3 regions of the Novosphingobium pentaromativorans US6-1 genome follow, and region 2 is predicted to be linked to each of the others. Evidence: riboswitches for the same ligand, from Rfam matches in the RefSeq annotation. Region 2 holds a riboswitch; each other region holds the start of a gene.
The links. Region 2 has a riboswitch for cobalamin ahead of cobW (cobalamin biosynthesis protein CobW). Riboswitches for the same ligand answer to the same signal wherever they lie in the genome.
Positions count from the first base shown of each region.

Region 1 (6,159 bases), 310 kb from region 2:
AGCGGCCGAGAGGCCGTGGCGGGCGAAGTGGCGCAGGGCCTCGGTCAACATCCGCTGGTCGTTCGCCGCCTGCATCGGCAGGTGCATCTGTTCCGAATAGGCAGCGATGGCGCGGCGGGCGGAGCCGCCGAGAATGGGTCTGCAGCCATTGTCGTTGACTGCGCCCAGGGGGGCGGAGGGGCACAGGGCACGCACAATCGCTGGACTTTTTCCGCCATAGGCAGCGGAGAAGCGGATCGTCATGTCAGGCGGGCCCTTTGTGTCGTTGTTCTGATCGGCACCCTTATGACGATGATGCTCTAAGTGTTTGTAATGGCCTATGGTTGCCGAATTCTTGCCATGGCCCCACGGTGCCCCGAAAGGAGACAGATCGCGCCGGGTCAGGTGCCCGGCTGGGCGATCCAGCGGCCGCTATTGGCGTATTGCGGCTTGATGTCGCCGGTTTCGGGCAGCTTCTGCGCCCGGTAGAGTGCTTCGCCGCCGCGTTCGCGAATGGCGCTGGAATAGATCGGCGCGGGCGCGGTCTTGGCGGCGGCTGTCTCGATCGGGCTTGCCGCGGCAGTCGGCGCTGCCCCTTGTGCATCGAACTTGCGCTGGATCGCCACCGGATCGAGCGTGTCTGCCGCCGCCATGGTGGGCGAAGCGGTGTCGCGGGGGTGCGGTGCGGCTGCCGGTTCGCCGCCCAGGTAGGCGAAGCGGAAGGCGCCCGGGCGGCCCGCCGCGCCATGGAAACTGTAGAAGCGATGCGCCCCGATGGTGCCGAGGTATTCGAGGCTCGCAGCCCAGTAGGGATGGACCTGCACGGTGTGGTAATGCGTCGCCAGGCCGACCGGGGCATAGACGTAGCCCGTCAGCGCGGCGCGGGCGACCTGCATCGCCCGGTCCCAGAAATAGCGCGAAGGTTTGCGTGCGAGCGAGCCGTCGCAGGTGAACGAGAACTGGCAGCCGGTGGAGCGTTCCGATCCTTCGTAGACCACGCCGCACACGGTATTGGGATAGGCCGGGTGGGCCACCCGGTTGAGCACGACCTGCGCAACCGCACGCTGGCCGGCTTCGGCCTCGCTTGCGGCTTCATAGTATATGGCGGCGGTCATGCACTGCAGCGCGCGGGTGCGGTCGATGCCGCTGGCATCGATGGTGAGCGGGCGGGCAGGGGCGCGGGCTTCAGGGGCCGGTGCGTCCGCGTCCCCGGCGTCGGAATGGATGCCTTCGCCCACCTGCAGGGGCGCGGCTTCCTGTTCGAGGTAATAGAAGGCGGAGCCGGGAAAACTCGATCCGGCGCGCTCGAAGGGCATCGGCTCGGGGGTCTGCGCCTCGGCCGTGGCAGCGGCGATGGTGAAGCGGTCCCAGTGTCCCGGTGAGGCGAAGGCGGGCAGGGCGATGGCGGCAAGGCCTGCAGCGGCCACGCTCCAGCGCCGCTGCAGATGGGCGCGGTGCGCATGCCGGTTCCTGCGCCCGCGCTCGAACCGGGCCGCGAAGTCGCGCGGGCGCGCCTCGCTTTCGCCGATCAGGGCCATCAGGGCAGGTGGCTCGGTCACTCGGTTCCTTTCGCTCGCCTTGTCAAAGTGCGCACCGTCAATGTGCGCCACTTCAACGTGCGCCCCGTCAACGTGGCTCGTCGGCGCATCCTGCGCCTAACCCGCCTATCGATCCGGCGCATCCGCTCCGTGGTCGCCGTCCCGAAGCGACACACCGCCGCCTTGTAGCCTTAACCGGTAAACAAACCGGTTGCGCGGGCAGGTACTTGCGCGGCCGTGCTTGCAAAGCCTGCAACACCGCAGTATCCGCCCGGCCACGTCACGGGTTGTCCGGCTTGCCGGACCTAAGAGGGAAGCCGGTTCGATTCCGGCGCTGTCCCCGCAACTGTGACCGGGGAGTTCCGTCCCGATTGGCCACTGGCGTCTTGTCACAAGGATGCCGGGAAGGTGGGGCGGCGCTATGATCCGGGAGCCAGGAGACCTGCCAGTGATGGTCGTTCCGCGCCGGGCGGGTTGGACCGGAATGCAGCGAGTCATGCGCCGTGAAGGCGCGGCCTCAGCCACGAGCGACGCTTCGTTCAGGTTGGAGGTTTGTACGTGAAGTATCTGTATCTGCTCGGCACCGCGCTTGCCGTGTCCACACCCGCTCTTGTTTCCCCCGCTCTTGCCGATGAGGCCGATGTCGCGCCGTTCGTTCCGCTGGGCGACGCGATCACGGTGATCGCGACCGGCAGCGCGCTGCGCGTCGATCAGGCGGGGCAGCCCGTCAGCGTCGTCGGCAGCGAGGAGATCGATTCCATCCAGGGGCCGGACGTCGCCCGCGTGCTGGAGCGCCTGCCGGGCGTGACCTTCAGCCGTAACGGCAGCATCGGCGGGACGACGAGCCTGTTCGTGCGCGGCGCCAATTCCCAGCAGCTTCTGGTGCTGGTCGACGGCCTGCGCGTTGCGGACATTGCCGCGCCCAGCGGCGGGTTCGATTTCGGCAACCTGATGACCGGGCCGGTCGGCAGGGTCGAACTGCTGCGCGGTTCGAACTCGGTCGTCTGGGGATCGGAAGCCATCGGCGGCGTGCTGGCGATCACCAGCCGCGACGTCAACGGCGTCGAGGGCTCGGCAGAGTATGGCGCGCGCGACAGCTTCGACGGGCAGGTTTCGGCCGGGCTTTCCGGCGAGACTTACGGCGTCAACCTCAACGGCGGTTACATGCGCACCGATGGCATCAGCCAGGCGGCGTCCGGTACCGAGGCCGACGGCTTCAGGCAGTGGCGGGCCGGTGGCCGTGCCCACGTCGATCTGGTGCCGGGCCTTACCGCCAGCGTGGTGGGCCGCTTTACCGATGGCACGCTCGACCTCGATGGCTATCCTGCGCCCGATTACACTTTCGCCGATACGCCCGAGTACCAGAAGACCCGCGAGCTGGGCGGCCGCGCGGGGCTGACGTGGACCGGTGATGCGCTCACGCTCGATGCAGGCTATCAGGTTTCGGACACCCGCCGCCGTTACTACGACCCGACGATCTCGGACCAGTTCAATTCCGAAACGCAGGGCCGCAGCGAAAGGGCGGAACTGAGCGGCTCCTACGACGCCACCGATGCCGTCCGGCTCGACTTCGGGGGCGCCCATGAATGGTCGCACATCAAGTCCGACGATTTCCTCTACGGCTCGCGCATTCGCGCCGACGCGGAACTGACGAGCGTGCACGGCCTGCTCGGCTACTACGGCAATCTGTTCAGCCTGGCCGCGGGCGTGCGCTACGACGACCACTCCAATTTCGGCGACAAGTGGACCTTCGGTGCCAACGGCAGCGTCACCGTGGCGGCGGGCTGGCGCATCCGTGCCTCCTACGGCGAAGGCTTCAAGGTGCCCACGCTCTATCAGCTGTTCTCCGAATACGGCAATCCCGACCTGATGCCCGAGCGCAGCCGCAGCTACGATGCCGGGATCGAGTATGGCGACCGCAACGGCCCGCTGCACTTCGCGGTCACCGGCTTTCGCCGCGACAGCCGCAACCTGATCGACTACGTCTCGTGCTTCGGATCGAGCGATGCGCTTTGCGGGGATGGCCGCTACGGGTTCTATGCCAATGTCGGGAAGGCCCGCGCAACCGGCGCCGAGATCGAGTTGGGCGCCCGGGTTTCCGAGCGCTTGCGTGCCGGCGCGGTCTATACTTACGTCAAGTCGGTGAACCGCACGGCCGGCGATCTCAACCGGGGCAACGACCTTGCCCGCCGTCCGCGCAATGCGCTCACCGTCTCGGCCGACTGGGACGCGCCGCTTGAAGGGCTGACGCTGGGCGGCGATATCCGCATGGTGTCCGACAGCTACAACGACAATTACAATCTGACCCCGCTGGACGGCTACGTGACCGCGACCTTGCGGGCGAGCTACACGATAGCGCAGCGCTACGAAGTCTTCGCGCGCATCGAGAACGTGACCGATGCCGATTACGCGACGGTCTCGGGCTACGGCACGCCGGGCCGCTCGGCCTATGCCGGGGTTCGGGTGAAGATGTGACCCTGTCGCTTCCCCCGCAGTCCGGGAGGACCGGAGGGAAGCATCTGGCGCGGGCCCTGGTCCGCGCCGGGGTCCTTGCGCTGGCATGGGCCTGCATATCGGGTTGCGGGGGCGGCCATTCCGGGGCCGCCCCGCTTGCCGCGCCGGGCGATCCGGCCTACCCGACCATCGTCTCGCTCAATCCCTGCACCGATGCGATCCTGGCCGAAGTGACCGGGCCGGGCCAGTTGCTGGCGATCTCGGGCTACAGCCACGATGCCCAGTCCACTTCGATGGACCTTGCCAAGGCGCGCCGTTACCGCGCGGTCTCGGGCACGGTCGAGGAAGTCGCCGCCATCGGCCCGAAAGTGGTTGTCGCCAGCAGTTTCCTGCCGCCCGCCACGGCCAGCGCGCTCGACGAGCTGGGCTTCAAGGTGGTGCAGATGCCGATTGCGCCGGACCTTGAGGCTGCGCGCGGCCAGATCCGGGAACTTGCGGGCCTCACCGGCCATCCCGAACTGGGCAAGCGCCTGATCGGCCGGATCGACGAGGCGCTGGCCCGCGCCGCGCCGCCCCGGGGCGCCACGCCCGTACCGGCGCTGGTCTGGGAATCGGCAGGGCTGGTCGCAGGTGACGACACCCTGATCGTTGACATGATGAAGCACACCGGCTTTACGAACGCGGCCAGTGCACGCGGGCTTTCGCAGGCCGATTTCCTGCCGCTCGAGAAAGTACTGGCCGATCCGCCGCGCGTCGTCTTCGCAGTTGGCAATCCGCTGGCCGAAGAGGACCGCATGCTGCATCACCCCGCTCTCGCGAGCCTGAGCCGCATGAAGCGTTTTCCGCTCGATCGTTCGATCCTCTGGTGCGGCGGCCCGACGATCCCGCGCGCCATCGACGCGCTCGGACGCGCCCGGCGCGAGCTGGACCGGCAGGACGCGGCGATCCGGACGGCACGGGTGCGATGAACCCGCGCCTCGTCCTCCTGCTGCTGGCCGGCCTGCTGGTGGCCGTGCCGCTTTCACTGCTCGCCGGACGCGTGTGGATCGATCCCTTTTCGCCGACGGCGCACAATGCTTCGATCATCCTCATCCAGCTGCGTCTGCCGCGCGCGGTGCTGGCGCTGGCGGTGGGCGCGGGGCTGGGCGCTGCCGGAGCCGCGATGCAGGGCTTCCTGCGCAATCCGCTGGCCGACCCCGGTCTCTTCGGCATTGCACCGGGCGCAGCGCTGGGCGCGGTGCTCAGCTTCTGGACCGGCTATGCCGCCTCGCCGTGGCTGCTGCCGGTCTTCGCGCTTGCCGGGGCCTGCGGAGCGATGACGCTGCTGGCACTGATCGCCGGTCGCAGCGGCGGCGTCGCGCTGTTCACGCTGGCGGGCCTGATGGTCTCCAGCCTTGCCGGCGCGCTGATGAGCCTTGCGATCAGCCTGAGCCCATCGCCCTTCGCCATGACCGAGATTGTCACCTGGACGATGGGCTCGCTTGCCGACCGCTCCTGGCGCGAAGTCTGGATCGCCCTGCCGCTTACCGCCGCGGGGATCGGCGTGCTCCTGGCCGCCGGACGCAGCCTCAATGCCCTGACGCTGGGCGAAGCCGCGGCGCGCTCGCTGGGGGTCGAGCCGTTCCGGCTGCAGGCGATGATGATCATCGGCATCGGCCTGACGGTCGGCTCGGGCGTGGCAGTGGCCGGGATCATCGGTTTCGTCGGCCTGATGGTGCCCCACCTGGTGCGCCCCTTTACCGACCACCGCCCGTCCTCGCTGATCGTCCCGAGCGCGCTGGCAGGCGCGCTGCTTTTGCTCATTTCCGATTGCCTGTGCCGCGTGCTGCCATTGGCCGGGGGCGAACTGCGTCTCGGCATCGCCCTCAGCCTGCTCGGGACGCCGTTCTTCCTGCACCTGCTGCTCAAGATGCGTCAGGAACTGGCATGAGCCTTGGCGCCAGCAACCTGAGCGTGAAGAACCGGCTCGACGGTGTGTCCTTGCAGTGCCGTCGCGGGATGGTCACGGCGATCTGCGGCCCCAACGGCGCGGGCAAGTCGACGCTGCTTTCGTGCATGGCCGGGCTGCTGCGGCCCGATGTGGGCGATGTCCAGCTGGGCGGACGGCCCCTGTCGCAATGCTCGACGGCCCAGCGTGCGCAGTGGATCGGCTACCTCCCGCAGTCGCCCGAAGTGGCCTGGGACGTTT
Region 1 covers NZ_CP009291.1:3,228,630-3,234,788, forward strand. Annotated here, with positions in the region: gene JI59_RS15080 (hypothetical protein) at 1-243, opposite strand, end outside; gene JI59_RS15085 (cell wall hydrolase) at 381-1,589, opposite strand; cobalamin riboswitch at 1,785-1,981, shown strand; gene JI59_RS15090 (TonB-dependent receptor plug domain-containing protein) at 2,076-3,992, shown strand; gene JI59_RS15095 (ABC transporter substrate-binding protein) at 3,989-4,939, shown strand; gene JI59_RS15100 (FecCD family ABC transporter permease) at 4,936-5,901, shown strand; gene JI59_RS15105 (ABC transporter ATP-binding protein) at 5,898-6,159, shown strand, end outside.
Region 1: linked by a shared signal. The riboswitch ahead of JI59_RS15090 (TonB-dependent receptor plug domain-containing protein) and the one ahead of cobW (cobalamin biosynthesis protein CobW) in region 2 are both predicted to bind cobalamin.

Region 2 (6,159 bases):
TTTCCGGCCGATGTTCCGCCTCATCACCCGCAGCTGGCACATGGCTCCGCTGGGCTTCCTGTTCGGGCTGGGTTTCGACACCGCGACCGAAGTGGCCATCCTGGGCCTTTCGGCGGGGCAGGCGGCGGACGGGCTCTCCATCGGCACGATCCTCGTCCTGCCGGTGCTTTTCGCCGTGGGCATGGCGCTGATCGATACCGCCGACGGCGTCGTCATGCTCGGCGCCTACGAGTGGGCTTTCGTCAAGCCGATCCGCAAGCTCTACTACAACATCACCATCACCCTGATTTCGGCGCTTGTCGCCATCGTCATCGGCGGGATCGAAACGGTCGCCCTGATCGGCGATAAGCTGGGCCTCACCGGCGGCCTGTTCGATATTGCCGGCGAACTGGGAGAGAACTTCAACAGCCTGGGGTTCGGCATCATCGGCCTTTTCGTGCTGTGCTGGCTCGCCAGCTTCGCGATCTACCGCTGGAAGCGCTTCGACGATATCGAAGTGCGCGTCTCGGCATGAGAACCGGTCCTTAGGCGATTGGCTTGGCGGTCGATCTGTTCTAGGGCCTCGCTTCGAAGCACGGATCGATTCTGTGCTTCGAATGATCGCGCCGGTGCCCCGAAAGGGGCTTAATCGGGAATGCGGTGCGGGAAGGTCTCTCCTTCCCAAAACCGCGGCTGTCCCTGCAACTGTGAGCGGATAGCGAGATGCACACGGTTCCCTTCCTCACGCGAAGGGCCGGCCACTGGATGAAGCCGCAAGGCGATCCGGGAAGGCGTGCATCAAGCAGTGACCCGCAAGCCAGGAGACCTGCCGGCGCACCGGTCGCTCTTGCCTTGATCCAGGGGATGGTCACGGCACGGTAATTCTTCCGTCTGAGCGACGAAGCTGTGCGGCTGGGGCTGCACGAACGCGCGGTAACGGGTGCCTTTTCGCGCCCGCCCGTCGCCGCGCGTCGGTCGGATTCGCTCCCGGCAAGCCCCGCCGTTGTCGCCATGGCGCGTGGGGAATTGCCGATGCCTGACCTGTCCAAGGTCCCTGTAACGATCATCACCGGTTTTCTGGGCGCGGGTAAGACCACGCTCATCAGCCATCTCATCCGCAATGCCGGCGGTCGCCGCCTGGCGGTCGTCGTCAATGAATTCGGCACGCTGGGCGTCGATGGAGATATCCTGAAGTCGTGCGCCATCCCCGACTGCCCGGCAGAGAACGTCGTCGAACTGGCCAATGGCTGCATCTGCTGCACCGTCGCCGACGACTTCATCCCCACTGTCGAGAAGCTGCTGGCGCTTGAACCCCGGCCCGATCACATCCTGATCGAAACTTCGGGTCTCGCGCTGCCCAAGCCGCTGCTCAAGGCTTTCGACTGGCCCGCGATCCGCAGCCGCATCACTGTCGACGGGGTGCTTGCCCTTGCCGACGCAGAGGCCGTGGCCGAGGGCCGGTTCGCACCCGATCTCGCCGCACTCGAGGCGCAGCGCGCGGCCGACCCGGAAATCGATCACGAGACGCCGCTGTCCGAAGTCTTCGAGGACCAGCTCGCCTGCGCCGACATGGTGCTGCTGACCAAGGCCGACCTTGCCGGCGCCGAGGGCCTTGCCCGCGCGCGTGAAGTCATCTCCGCCGAAGCCCCGCGCCCGGTCCCGGTCATCGAACTGAGCGAGGGCGTCGTCGATCCTCGCGTGATCCTTGGCCTTGGCGCTGCTGCCGAGGACGACATTGCCGCGCGTCCCTCGCACCACGATGGCGAGGACGATCACGAGCACGAGGATTTCGACAGCGCCGTCATCGAACTGGGCGAAATCGCCGATCCCGCTGCTCTCACCGCACGCATCGAAACACTGGCGAGCGATCACCGGGTGCTGCGGGTGAAGGGCTATGTCGCGGTAGCCGGCAAGCCGATGCGCATGCTGGTGCAGGCGGTCGGCGCGCGGGTACGCAGCCACTACGACCGCCCCTGGCGCCCCGATGAAGCGCGCCTCACGTCGCTGGTCGCCATCGCCGAGCACGATCACCTCGATCCCGCTGCGATAAGGGCCGTGCTGCAGGGCTGAGGCCGCGATGCACGTTATCTTCCGCGAGACCCACGGGATCGAGGAAGCCTCCGTTCCGCAGGATCTGGGGCAGGCTCCGGCCGATCTCGTGGTGCTGTCGTTTTCGGACAGCGACCTCGGCGCTTTCGCTGCCGGTTGGCGCAGCGCGCGCGATGCGGGGGACAGTCCGCCCTCGCTGCGCCTCGCCAATCTTGCGGCACTGACGCATCCCTTGTCGGTCGACACCTATGTCGAGCGCACGCTGGCAGGTGCGAAGGCGATCCTGGTGCGGATCATCGGCGGGCTTCCCTACTGGACTTACGGCCTGCAGCAGGTGGAGGCGCTGGCGCGTTCGCGCGGGATCGCGCTGGCCGTGCTGCCCGCAGACGGGCGCGAGGACGAAAGGCTCGATGCCGTCTCGACCGTTCCGGTTTCCGCGCTGCGCGAACTGACCCGCCTTTGCGATATCGGCGGCGCTGTTGCGGCGCGGGCAGCTCTTTCACGGCTCGCGCAAGCGGGCGGCCTGCTGGCGGACGGCAAGACCGGGCGCGAAGTCCGGGCCATTCAGGCGCTGCCGATTGCCGGGGCGTGGCTTCCAGGTGAAGACACGGCCTGTCCGGCGGCCTTTGCCCTGACAGCATCCCGCCCGCGCGTGCTGCTCGCGTTCTATCGATCCTATCTCAGCTCCGCCGATCTCGAACCGTTCGAGGCACTCCACGCGGCCTTGCGCGCACGCGGTTTCGATGTGCTGGGCCTTTACGTGCCCTCGCTGAAGGCCCCTGAAGTTCGCGGCTGGGTGGATCGCTGGGTGCGGGCGCTGCAGCCCGCGGCGGTGATCAATGCGACCGCCTTTTCCGCGCGTGACGATGAAGGCGCGACGCCGCTCGACGGCGCCGGTGTCCCGGTGTTCCAGGTCGCGCTGGCGACGAGCGGGCGGCAAGCCTGGCAGGATGCCTCGCGCGGTCTGTCGCCGGCCGATCTCGCCATGCATGTCGTGCTTCCCGAAGTCGACGGCCGCATCTTTGCAGGCGTGGCCAGCTTCAAGGAAGCCGCTGCGCGCGACGATGCCCTTGAATTTTCGCGCAGTGCCCACCGCGCCGAGCCATCGCGGATCGAAGCGATTGCCGCGCGCGTCGCGGGGTGGATCGCGCTGGGCCGGAAACCCGCGGCAGAGCGGCGCCTTGCGATGGTTCTCTCGACCTATCCGGGCAAGGGCTACCAGATGGCCCACGCCGTCGGGCTGGATGCACTGGCCTCCGCCGATGCGATCCTCGCCGATCTGGCGCAGGCCGGTTACACGGTCGAATGCGGCCATGACCTTGTGGCGGGCCTTGGCGAAGCGACCGCCAGTTGGCCGCTCGGCGCTTATCGCGCCGCTCTGGCCCGCTTGCCTGCAGCGCTGCAGGCCGATCTGGCCGAGGCCTGGGGAGACGCCGAAAGGGACCCCGCCGTTGCCGACGGCGCCTTTCATTTTCGCGTCGTGGAGCTTGGCCATGTCCTGGTCGCCCTGCAGCCCGAGCGCGGCTGGTCTGCCGAGCGTGACGAGGGTTACCACGATGTCTCGCGTTGCCCGCGTCATGGCTATGTTGCCTTCTATCTCTGGCTGCACGAGCGCCGGGTCGATGCGCTCGTCCATCTCGGCGCGCACGGAACGCTTGAGTGGCTGCCGGGTAAATCGGTGGCGCTTGGCGATGCCTGTTGGCCTGAGGCGCTGACCGGCGCCCTGCCTGTCATCTATCCTTTCATCGTCAACGATCCCGGCGAGGCGGCGCAGGCCAAGCGCCGGATCGGAGCCGTCACGCTGGGACACGCACCGCCGCCGCTGGCTCCCGCGCAGCAAGGCGCAGGACTGACGCGCCTCGAAGCGCTGCTGGACGAGTTTTCCAACGCCGACGGGCTCGATCCGGCGCGGCGTGACAGGCTGCAATCGGCCATCCGCGAGGAAGCGCAGGCGCTGGGGCTGGAGGTGGAACTCGGCCTCGACGGCGCGACCTCGCTGGTCGAGGCGATCACCCGCATCGACCGCTTCGTGTGCGACGTGAAGGAGAGCCAGTTCGGCGACGGCCTGCATGTCTACGGCCGCGGCGAGCAGGGCGAGGCGGAGCGCAGCGGACTGCTGGCCGCACTGGCCGGACGGCGTGTGGCGGCGGGGCCATCCGGTTCGCCATGGCGCGGGCGCTCCGATGTCCTGCCGACCGGGCGTAATCTCTTCGCGGTCGATCCGCGCGCGGTGCCTTCGCGCACGGCCCATGCGCAAGGCGTGGTCCTCGCCGAGGAACTGGTCCGCCGGCACCTGCAGGACCATGGCGACTATCCACGCGGTCTGGTGGTCGACCTGTGGGGCTCGGCGACGATGCGCACGGCGGGCGAGGAGTTCGCCATGGCCCTGCACCTGCTTGGCGCAAAGCCGGTGTGGGACAATGCGTCCGAACGCGTGACCGGAGTGGAAATCCTGCCGCTGGCCATGCTCGACCGGCCCCGCATTGACGTGACGCTGCGCGTCTCGGGTCTGTTCCGCGATGCGTTTCCGGTCCTTGCCTCCCTGTTCGGGATGGCGGTGCGCGCACTGAGCGAGAGGGACGAGACGCCGGAGTGGAATCCTTTCGCCGGCAAGGCCGCAGCCCCGCGCGTCTATGGCCCGCGTCCCGGGCGCTATGGTCTCGGTCTGCGCGATACGGCCGAGACTTATACCGACGAAGCGCGCCGGGCTGCCGGTGAAGCCTGGCTTGCGGCGTCCGACCATGCGCTCGACGGGCAGGACGAGGCGCCCGATCCTGCGGGTTTGCGTGAGCGCGTCGCGGGGGCTGACGCTTTCGTGCACCTGCAGGACCTGCCCGAGACCGATCTGCTGCTTGCGGCCGACTATGCCGCGCACGAGGCGGGATTTGCCGCAGCGCAATCGGTTACCGGCGGCAAGGCGGCGCTCTACCACCTCGACAATCGCGATCCCGCCCGGCCGTATGCCCGGACCTTGAACGAAGAGATCGCGCGCGTCGTGCGGGCAAGGGCGGCCAATCCACGCTGGGTTGCCGGGATGATGCGCCACGGCTTTCGCGGGGCTGCCGAACTGGCCGCGACGCTCGATCACCTTGGCGCCTTCGCGCATCTCTCCGCTTCGGTGCCGCCGCAGCTGTTCGATCTCTATCACGACGCGACGCTCGGCGAGCCGGAAGTGCGGGCGTTCATGGCGCGCGAAAATCCCGAAGCGCTGGCAGCCATGGAAGCCCGCTTCGCCGCGCTTCATGCCGCTGGCCTGTGGCAGACGCGGCGCAACTCGATCCTTGCCAGCCTGGGAGGCGGGCAATGAGCGGTTTCGCGATCAGGGGCTGGTGTCCCGATGCATGGCATCCGATGGCGGCGGGAGACGGCCTGCTGGTGCGGGTGCGCCCGCGCCTCGGGCGATTGAACCGCAAGCAGGTGCTGGGCCTGTGCGATGCCGCGCTGACCTTTGGCAATGGCATGATCGACCTGACCCGCCGCGCCAACTTCCAGCTGCGCGGGGTGAGCGAGGCTGAATGGCCTGCGCTTATTGCACGGCTCGTCGAACTGGAACTGGTCGAGGCCGATCCCGTCCTCGAGAAGAAGCGCAATCTCCTCGTCGCGCCCATCTGGCAGGAAGCCGACGATACTGCGCGGATTGCCGCTGAACTCATCGCAAGGCTCGGTGAGTTGCCGGAGTTGCCGGGCAAGGTCGGCTTCGTGATCGACGCCGGGCCGGTCCCTGTCCTGCCGGGGGAGGCGGGTGATTTCCGGATCGAGCGTGCGGCCGGCGGCAGCCTGATCCTGCGCGCGCAGGGCCGGACCGCTGGCGCGGAAGTGACCGCTGGCGCGGAAGTCGACCGCCTGATCGCCATGGCGCGCTGGTTCGCTGAAAACGGCGGGCCTGAGGCCGGTCGCATGAGCCGGTTTACAGCTGAACTTCCCGAGTGGGCGCAAGGCTCGCTGCTGCCTGCGCGGGGGTCTTGCCCCTTGCAGCCCGGCCCGACATCCACAGGTGCGGCATGGGGCGTGCCTTTCGGACAGATCTCGGCACTGGCGCTGGCCCGCCTGATCACAGACCCGGCGGCGACGGCACTACGCACCACTCCCTGGCGACTGCTCATCGTCGAAGGCGCCGCCTTTGCGCCCGTT
Region 2 covers NZ_CP009291.1:3,537,949-3,544,107, forward strand. Annotated here, with positions in the region: gene JI59_RS16650 (HoxN/HupN/NixA family nickel/cobalt transporter) at 1-514, shown strand, start outside; cobalamin riboswitch at 590-827, shown strand; gene cobW (cobalamin biosynthesis protein CobW) at 1,012-2,049, shown strand; gene cobN (cobaltochelatase subunit CobN) at 2,057-5,335, shown strand; gene JI59_RS16665 (precorrin-3B synthase) at 5,332-6,159, shown strand, end outside.

Region 3 (6,159 bases), 1.2 Mb from region 2:
CTCCTTCCGACAATGACAGGGGGCTGACATGTTGAGCAAGACAGGAACGCGCATCGCTTGCGTCGTACTGATGGCGATGTCGTTGAGCGGGTGCGGGCGGGCGCTCGAATTCTTCGGACTTCGCCACGAAGCAAAGCCGGAAGTTCAGGTGCGCACCGCAGATGCCGACAGTGCTGCCGCGGCAGTGGCCGAAGGACGCGCGCATCTGGCTGCAGGCCGGACGGGCCAGGCTATCGAGCAGTTCCAGAAGGCGCTTGCAGCTGGCGACCAGATCGGTCCCGCAGCCAACGGTATGGGCGTCGCCTATGTGCGGCTAGGCCAGTTCGAGCAGGCGCACCGCTTCTTTTCCGAAGCGCTTGCCGTCGAGCCGAAGAATGCGATGTACCAGGCCAACATGGCGCGCCTGATGCGCTCGACCCTGTTGGCCGAAAGGCACGAAGCGGACTTTGCTGCGCAAGTCGCGGCTCGCACGTTGACGGGAGCGCACGACATCCAGTCGCAGGAAGCGAGGCCTGAGGTCGCCGCAGCCGAAGAGCCTGCACGGCAGACGGCACCCTCGACAAGCGGGGCTACGCTCCAGCGCATTTCGCGCGGCGAAGTTATGATCCGGTCGGTCCAGCCCGAGAGCCAGGCGGGACGCGGTTCCTTGCCGGTCGTGGGCGTGCGCGGGGGCAAGCTCGACACGTTCAGGCCGGCCGTGCGCATCGAATTCTCCGATGATGGCCGCAAGCAGGACAACGCTAAGGACAACACTAAAGACAAGGTCGAGGGCGGCAAGGCGGACGCTTCTGGCGGGGCAACCGACGCAGATCCGCCCAAGACCGCCAGGGCCGATAAGGCCGGATTCAAGCCGCTCGTGCGGATCGATTTTCCGACTTCGCGCTGACGCTCGCAGGGTAGCCGATTAGATGAATGTCATTTTCTGGGCGGAACTGTTGGTGCTGGTTCCCGCCTGTTTCTATGCGAGCTGGTCCGACACAGTACAGCGGCGCATCCCGAACTGGCTTTGCCTCTTGACGGCTGGGGCCGGCCTTGCCCTTGCCGCTTATGAAGCCGGATTGGGCGGCGTGGGTAGCCACGGCCTGCATCTGGGGGTTGCGCTGGCGGTAGGCATGGTCCTGTTCCGCTTCGGCATGATCGGTGGCGGGGATGCCAAGTTCTATGCCGGTTGCGCCGGCTGGTTCGCGTGGTCGCAGGCATCGCGCCTGCTTCTGTCGGTTTCGATCGCAGGCCTTGTCCTCTTCCTCGTCTGGTTCACCGTTCGCCGGATCATGCGCAAGCCGATCGGCGGGCGTGGCTCGGACGACAATTTCGACAAGCTGCCATATGGCATCGCCATAGCTGCAGGCGCGCTCATCACCGCAGCTTCCGCATTCTGAGGCGGAGACGGGGTTACTTGTGCAAGCTGGAAGAAGGATCGATCGGACGCCCGTCCTTGCGCACTTCGTAGTGCAGGTGGGGGCCGGTAGACCGACCGGTCGAGCCGACGAAACCGATGACGTCGCCCGGTTTGATCGCTTGGCCCGAGCTGACGTTCAGGCGGGAGAGGTGGCCATAGAGCGTCTCCACCCCTTTGCCGTGGTTGATGCGGACCGCTAGACCGTAGCCGCCCTGCCATCCTGCCGACATGATGACACCCGCCGAAGTGGCATGCACCGGTTCACCCATGGCCGCTGCAAGGTCAACGCCGGTATGCATGCGCACCTGGTTGAGCAGGGGATGCATGCGCAGGCCGAAGCCGCTCGACAGCCTGCTTGAGCGCAGCGGCATGCCTTGGGGCGCACCGCCCGATCCAGTGCCCGGTGGCGGCGTCAGCAGGCGTACCGTGTCCCGGAATCGACCGCTGGAAGACATGATGACCGATCGGCTCTGATCGAGCGAAGCGGAAGACGAAAGATAGCGAACCGGTTCCTGCCCGCTGAGATCGACGGCGCGGCCGACGGTGATGCGTGCAGGCGGAGCTTGAGCAGCGGCGACCGGGGCAGGGTGGGGCGACGTGACGCAGGCGGCGCGGTCGCTGACGATGGCTCCGGCGGTCAGGCAACTTCCCGCGGTCCCGGTGTCGACCACGGCCATGCGATTGACGCCGTCCTCACCGGCCATTGCCGGTGCGGATTGGGCCATGACCAGAGCGACCGCGCCGAGCATCGCTGGGCGGATCGTCTTCTTGCTCTGGCATTCAAGGATCATGGCACTTCCCCCGTAGCCGTAAACTAAAGGAAAAGCGCCGGTCTGTTAACTCAAATTGACGCTGCGTCTCGAACTGGAACGCGGGGATTTGGAGGTATGAAGACCTGCCTCAAAAGCCCCGCGCCATGCCCTCGCGCCTTGGATCGGCTCCGCCTTCATAGCCGCCGTTCTGGACCACGATCGCCTGAATTCCCGACTCCTCGCTGCGAGAGGTCGAGAGCGGCATGCCGCGTGCAGCAAGGCCGGTCATGATCGGTTCGGGGAACGGATCGGCGCGGAAGGTATCGCCTTTGGCGACAAGGTTGGGCAGCGCCACTGCGTCCTGCGGAGACATGTGCCAGTCCAGCATCGCTACCAGCGCCTTGAGATTATAGGCCTGGATCGAAGTCCCGCCGGGCGATCCGGCAGCGGCATGAAAGCGGCCGTCCTTCGTCAGGACGATGGCCGGTGCCATGCTCGAGCGCGGTCGCTTGCCGGGGGCGGGGGCATTCGCTGCTGGCGCTCCGTCTTTATCGGTGGGAGAGAACGAGAAATCGGTAAGCTGGTTGTTGAGGAAGAACCCGTCGACCATTCGTCCGGAACCGAAGATGCTCTCCACCGTGGTCGTCATCGAGACGACATTGCCCTCGCCATCGACGACGATGAAGTGGCTTGTCCCGCCAGGCTCGGCCGTAGCGTCGGGGCCGACAGCAGGTGCGCCCTCCGGATGGCCGAAGCTGACCGGGCCTGCGCGTTCGCCGATCAGTTCGGCGCGCGCTGCCAGGTAGTCCGGATCGAGCAGGCCCTTGATCGGAACTTCGACGAAGGCCGGATCGCCGACGTAGCGGTCGCGGTCGGCATAGGCCAGCCGGCTTGCCTGCGCGAACTCGAACCAGGCCTTTTCATCTTTGGCATTGCGCTTGCCGATATCGGTATGGTCGAGAATGCCCAGCGCCATGAGCAGTCCCGGGCCGCCGGACGGTGCCTGCGGCGTGCAGACCATGTAGACGCGGTAAGGTTCGCAAAGCGCCGGGCCGGAGCGCGGGCGATAGGCGGCGAGGTCGGCCAGCGTCATCGTGCTCGGGCGCGGTCCCTCGCTCACGCGCCTGACGATGTCAGCGGCAACAGGGCCGGTCAGCAGGCCGGAGGCTCCGAACCTGGCGATCCGCTCCAAGGTGCGGGCGTAGGCCGGATTGCGCAGCCGGTCCCCCGCGGCATAGCGGGTGCCGTCCGCCTTGGAGAAATACGCGACAGCATCGGGCGCGGAGGATTGCGGTGCGCGCTCCATCCGGATCATGCCGGCAAGGCGGGGGCTGACGATGAAGCCGTCCTCGGCAAGATTGCCGGCCGGCTTCAGCAGGTCCGCCCAGGCAAGCTTGCCGTGATCGTGATGGGCCATGTCGAGCATGGCCACGGCCCCGGGCACGCCGGTTGAAATGCCGCCAAGAACCGCATCGAAGAAAGGCAGTCGGTTGCCCTCATCGTCGAGGAATAGGCGGTCGGTCGCGCCGGCAGGCGCGGTTTCGCGCCCGTCGTAGTATGTCGCCTTGCGGCTCTTCGCGTCGTAGTAGACCATGAAGGCGCCGCCGCCGATCCCCGAACTCTGCGGTTCGACAAGGCCGAGGACCGCCTGGATCGCCACTGCGGCGTCGACCGCCGAGCCGCCCTTGCGCAGCACGTCCACCCCTGCCTTCACAGCGAGGGGATTGGCCGCCGCGACCATTGCATGCTTTGCAAACCCGGCCTGTTCCCGCTCCGGTACTTCGGCCCGTGCGGTCTGCTCGACGGTTGCTGCAGGGGGCGGACTGGCCTGGGAAACGCTGGCCTGGGAAACGCTGGCCTGGGAAATGGTCGTCAGTGTCAGTGCGGCAAGGCCGACGGACAGGAAAAGGCGGCGCAATAGGGTTCTCCGCGGGGTAGCTTCAATCGATCTTGTCGCGGCGATGGCCCCTTCAGTCAGGGACTCGCGCGATCGCCGGGACGGAACCTAACAGTTCCGTCCGGCAGGTATAGGGCCTTGCGGCGAGGACATTTCTGCTTGCAGTGCGCTGCCGTTGGCTAGAGGTCGATCCCCGGCTGCGCCTTGATGCCATTGCGGAAAGCGTGCTTCTCGTCACCGATCCTGCTTACCGTGTCGGCCAGTTCGATGAATTCGGCATGGGCCGCGCGCCCGGTGATTACCACGTGCTGCATCTCCGGCCGGTTCCTGATCGCAGGAAGGACTTCTTCCAGCGTGAGGTAGCCGTAATTGATGAGGTACGTCAGTTCATCTAGCACGACGAGCGAGATCTCAGGATCGGCCAGCGCGGCCTTTGCCTTGGTCCACCCGGCCTGCGCAGCGGCAATGTCGCGCTGGCGGTTCTGGGTTTCCCAGGTGAAGCCCTCGCCGCAGTTCTCCCAGGTGACGCCCGGCTGCACGGAGAGGAAAGCGCGTTCGCCCACGTCGACCTTGCTCTTGATGAACTGGAATACCGCAGCCGTGCGCCCGTAGCCCAGCGTGCGAGCCACCATGCCGAAGGCGCTCGAGGACTTGCCCTTGCCGTTTCCGGTAAGGACGAGCACCAGGCCCTTGTCGATCCTGGCTGCAGCAATGCGCGCATCGACTAAGGACTTGAGCTTGCGGGTCCGTTCCTTGTGGCGGCGGTCTTCTTCGGTGAGATTCTCGGTATCGGTCATAACGGTCTGGCCTCTCTCGTGGGTGGCATGCGGCGGGGCGAAGGAGAGTCCGGCAAGTCTGGCATTCACTCGGGTTTCCTCTTCGACGCACGCACGATTGTCGTTTGCCAAGGGATTGCCCGCAGGATGCGAGGCCCTCGTCCGCCCGGTTCATCCCGCCCGCGCGAAGGAACGACGGTAGCGGGCCGGTTTCCTGACTTTCCGGTTCGCCGCGCCTTTCGCCGCCTTCTCGAACAGGGTGTGCCCGTTCAATGGCATAATGGCGATGCGCTCACCGGTCACAGTTGCGGGAGCAGTGCCGTAGATGCGGCGAAGACTTCGCTGCCCGGACTTCCCGATTAAGCCCTTGCGGGCACCCGTTACGGCCTCGCGGATAGGTCAGGGCAAGGCTGCCTGCAAGCATATTGCGCTTGCGAAGGGCATGACTGCGCGATACTTGCCGGGCTGCGACAGGTTCCCCGCAAGGGGATCAAAAGGGAATTCGGGTGCAAGTCCCGGGCTGCCCCTGCAACTGTAAGCGGCGAGCCATCCGGCCATTTCGCCATTGGGACCCCAAGCCGGTCCTGAGAAGGCGGCCGGAGCGGCGCTGACCCGTGAGCCAGGAGACCTGCCTGCCGCAGTCGTTCTTCATCCGGGCAGGGCGCACCGGGTGTTCGAGGGCCTTGCGCAAAGCGGGGTCGTCCCTCGCGCAACGACAGTCATCGTCTTGCCGGTCTCGCTTCCGGCAGGGCTGGAGCCGTTTGCAAGGAGGGAGCGTGAACATGCTCTTGATGTCTATTTGTCGTCCGTGTTCTGGAGCGATGCGTTGATGCTGCGTGCCGTGAAAGCTGAAGCTTCTGTGGTGGTCTGCTCGACCTGCCGCCATTCCGAGACCGAGCGCGAGGATGAGCATGGCAAGCGGGGCGGTGCGCGCCTTGCCTCGGCCATGCGCGAAGTCCAGGCCGAAGAACCGGCCCTGGCGGCGGTCGCCGTGCAGGAAATGCCGTGCCTGTTTGCCTGCAAGCGTTTCTGCACGGTGCATGTCCGCGCGCCGGGCAAGGTCGGTTACGTTCTCGGCGATTTCGCCGCAGACCGCGAGGCCGCGCACGCGATCCTCAGCTATGCTGCGCAACATGCTGAAAGCGAGGAAGGCGTCGTTCCCTACCGCAGCTGGCCGCAGGGCGTGAAAGGTCATTTTATCACGCGTACCCCGCCCGAAGGGTATCTTTGCACATGATCCAGTTCGAAAGCCGGGGGGCTTTCGCGGCTGCCCTTGCCGATCTGCCTGCGGCCAACAAAGTGGCGCTGGCGGCCGCCCAGCTGCGCCAGAACGCT
Region 3 covers NZ_CP009291.1:713,161-719,319, forward strand. Annotated here, with positions in the region: gene JI59_RS03210 (type II secretion system F family protein) at 1-27, shown strand, start outside; gene JI59_RS03215 (tetratricopeptide repeat protein) at 29-886, shown strand; gene JI59_RS03220 (A24 family peptidase) at 909-1,379, shown strand; gene JI59_RS27540 (M23 family metallopeptidase) at 1,393-2,190, opposite strand; gene ggt (gamma-glutamyltransferase) at 2,300-4,069, opposite strand; gene cobO (cob(I)yrinic acid a,c-diamide adenosyltransferase) at 4,228-4,914, opposite strand; cobalamin riboswitch at 5,012-5,220, opposite strand; cobalamin riboswitch at 5,280-5,474, shown strand; gene JI59_RS03240 (DUF1636 domain-containing protein) at 5,654-6,061, shown strand; gene cobT (nicotinate-nucleotide--dimethylbenzimidazole phosphoribosyltransferase) at 6,058-6,159, shown strand, end outside.
Region 3: linked by a shared signal. The riboswitch ahead of cobO (cob(I)yrinic acid a,c-diamide adenosyltransferase) and the one ahead of cobW (cobalamin biosynthesis protein CobW) in region 2 are both predicted to bind cobalamin.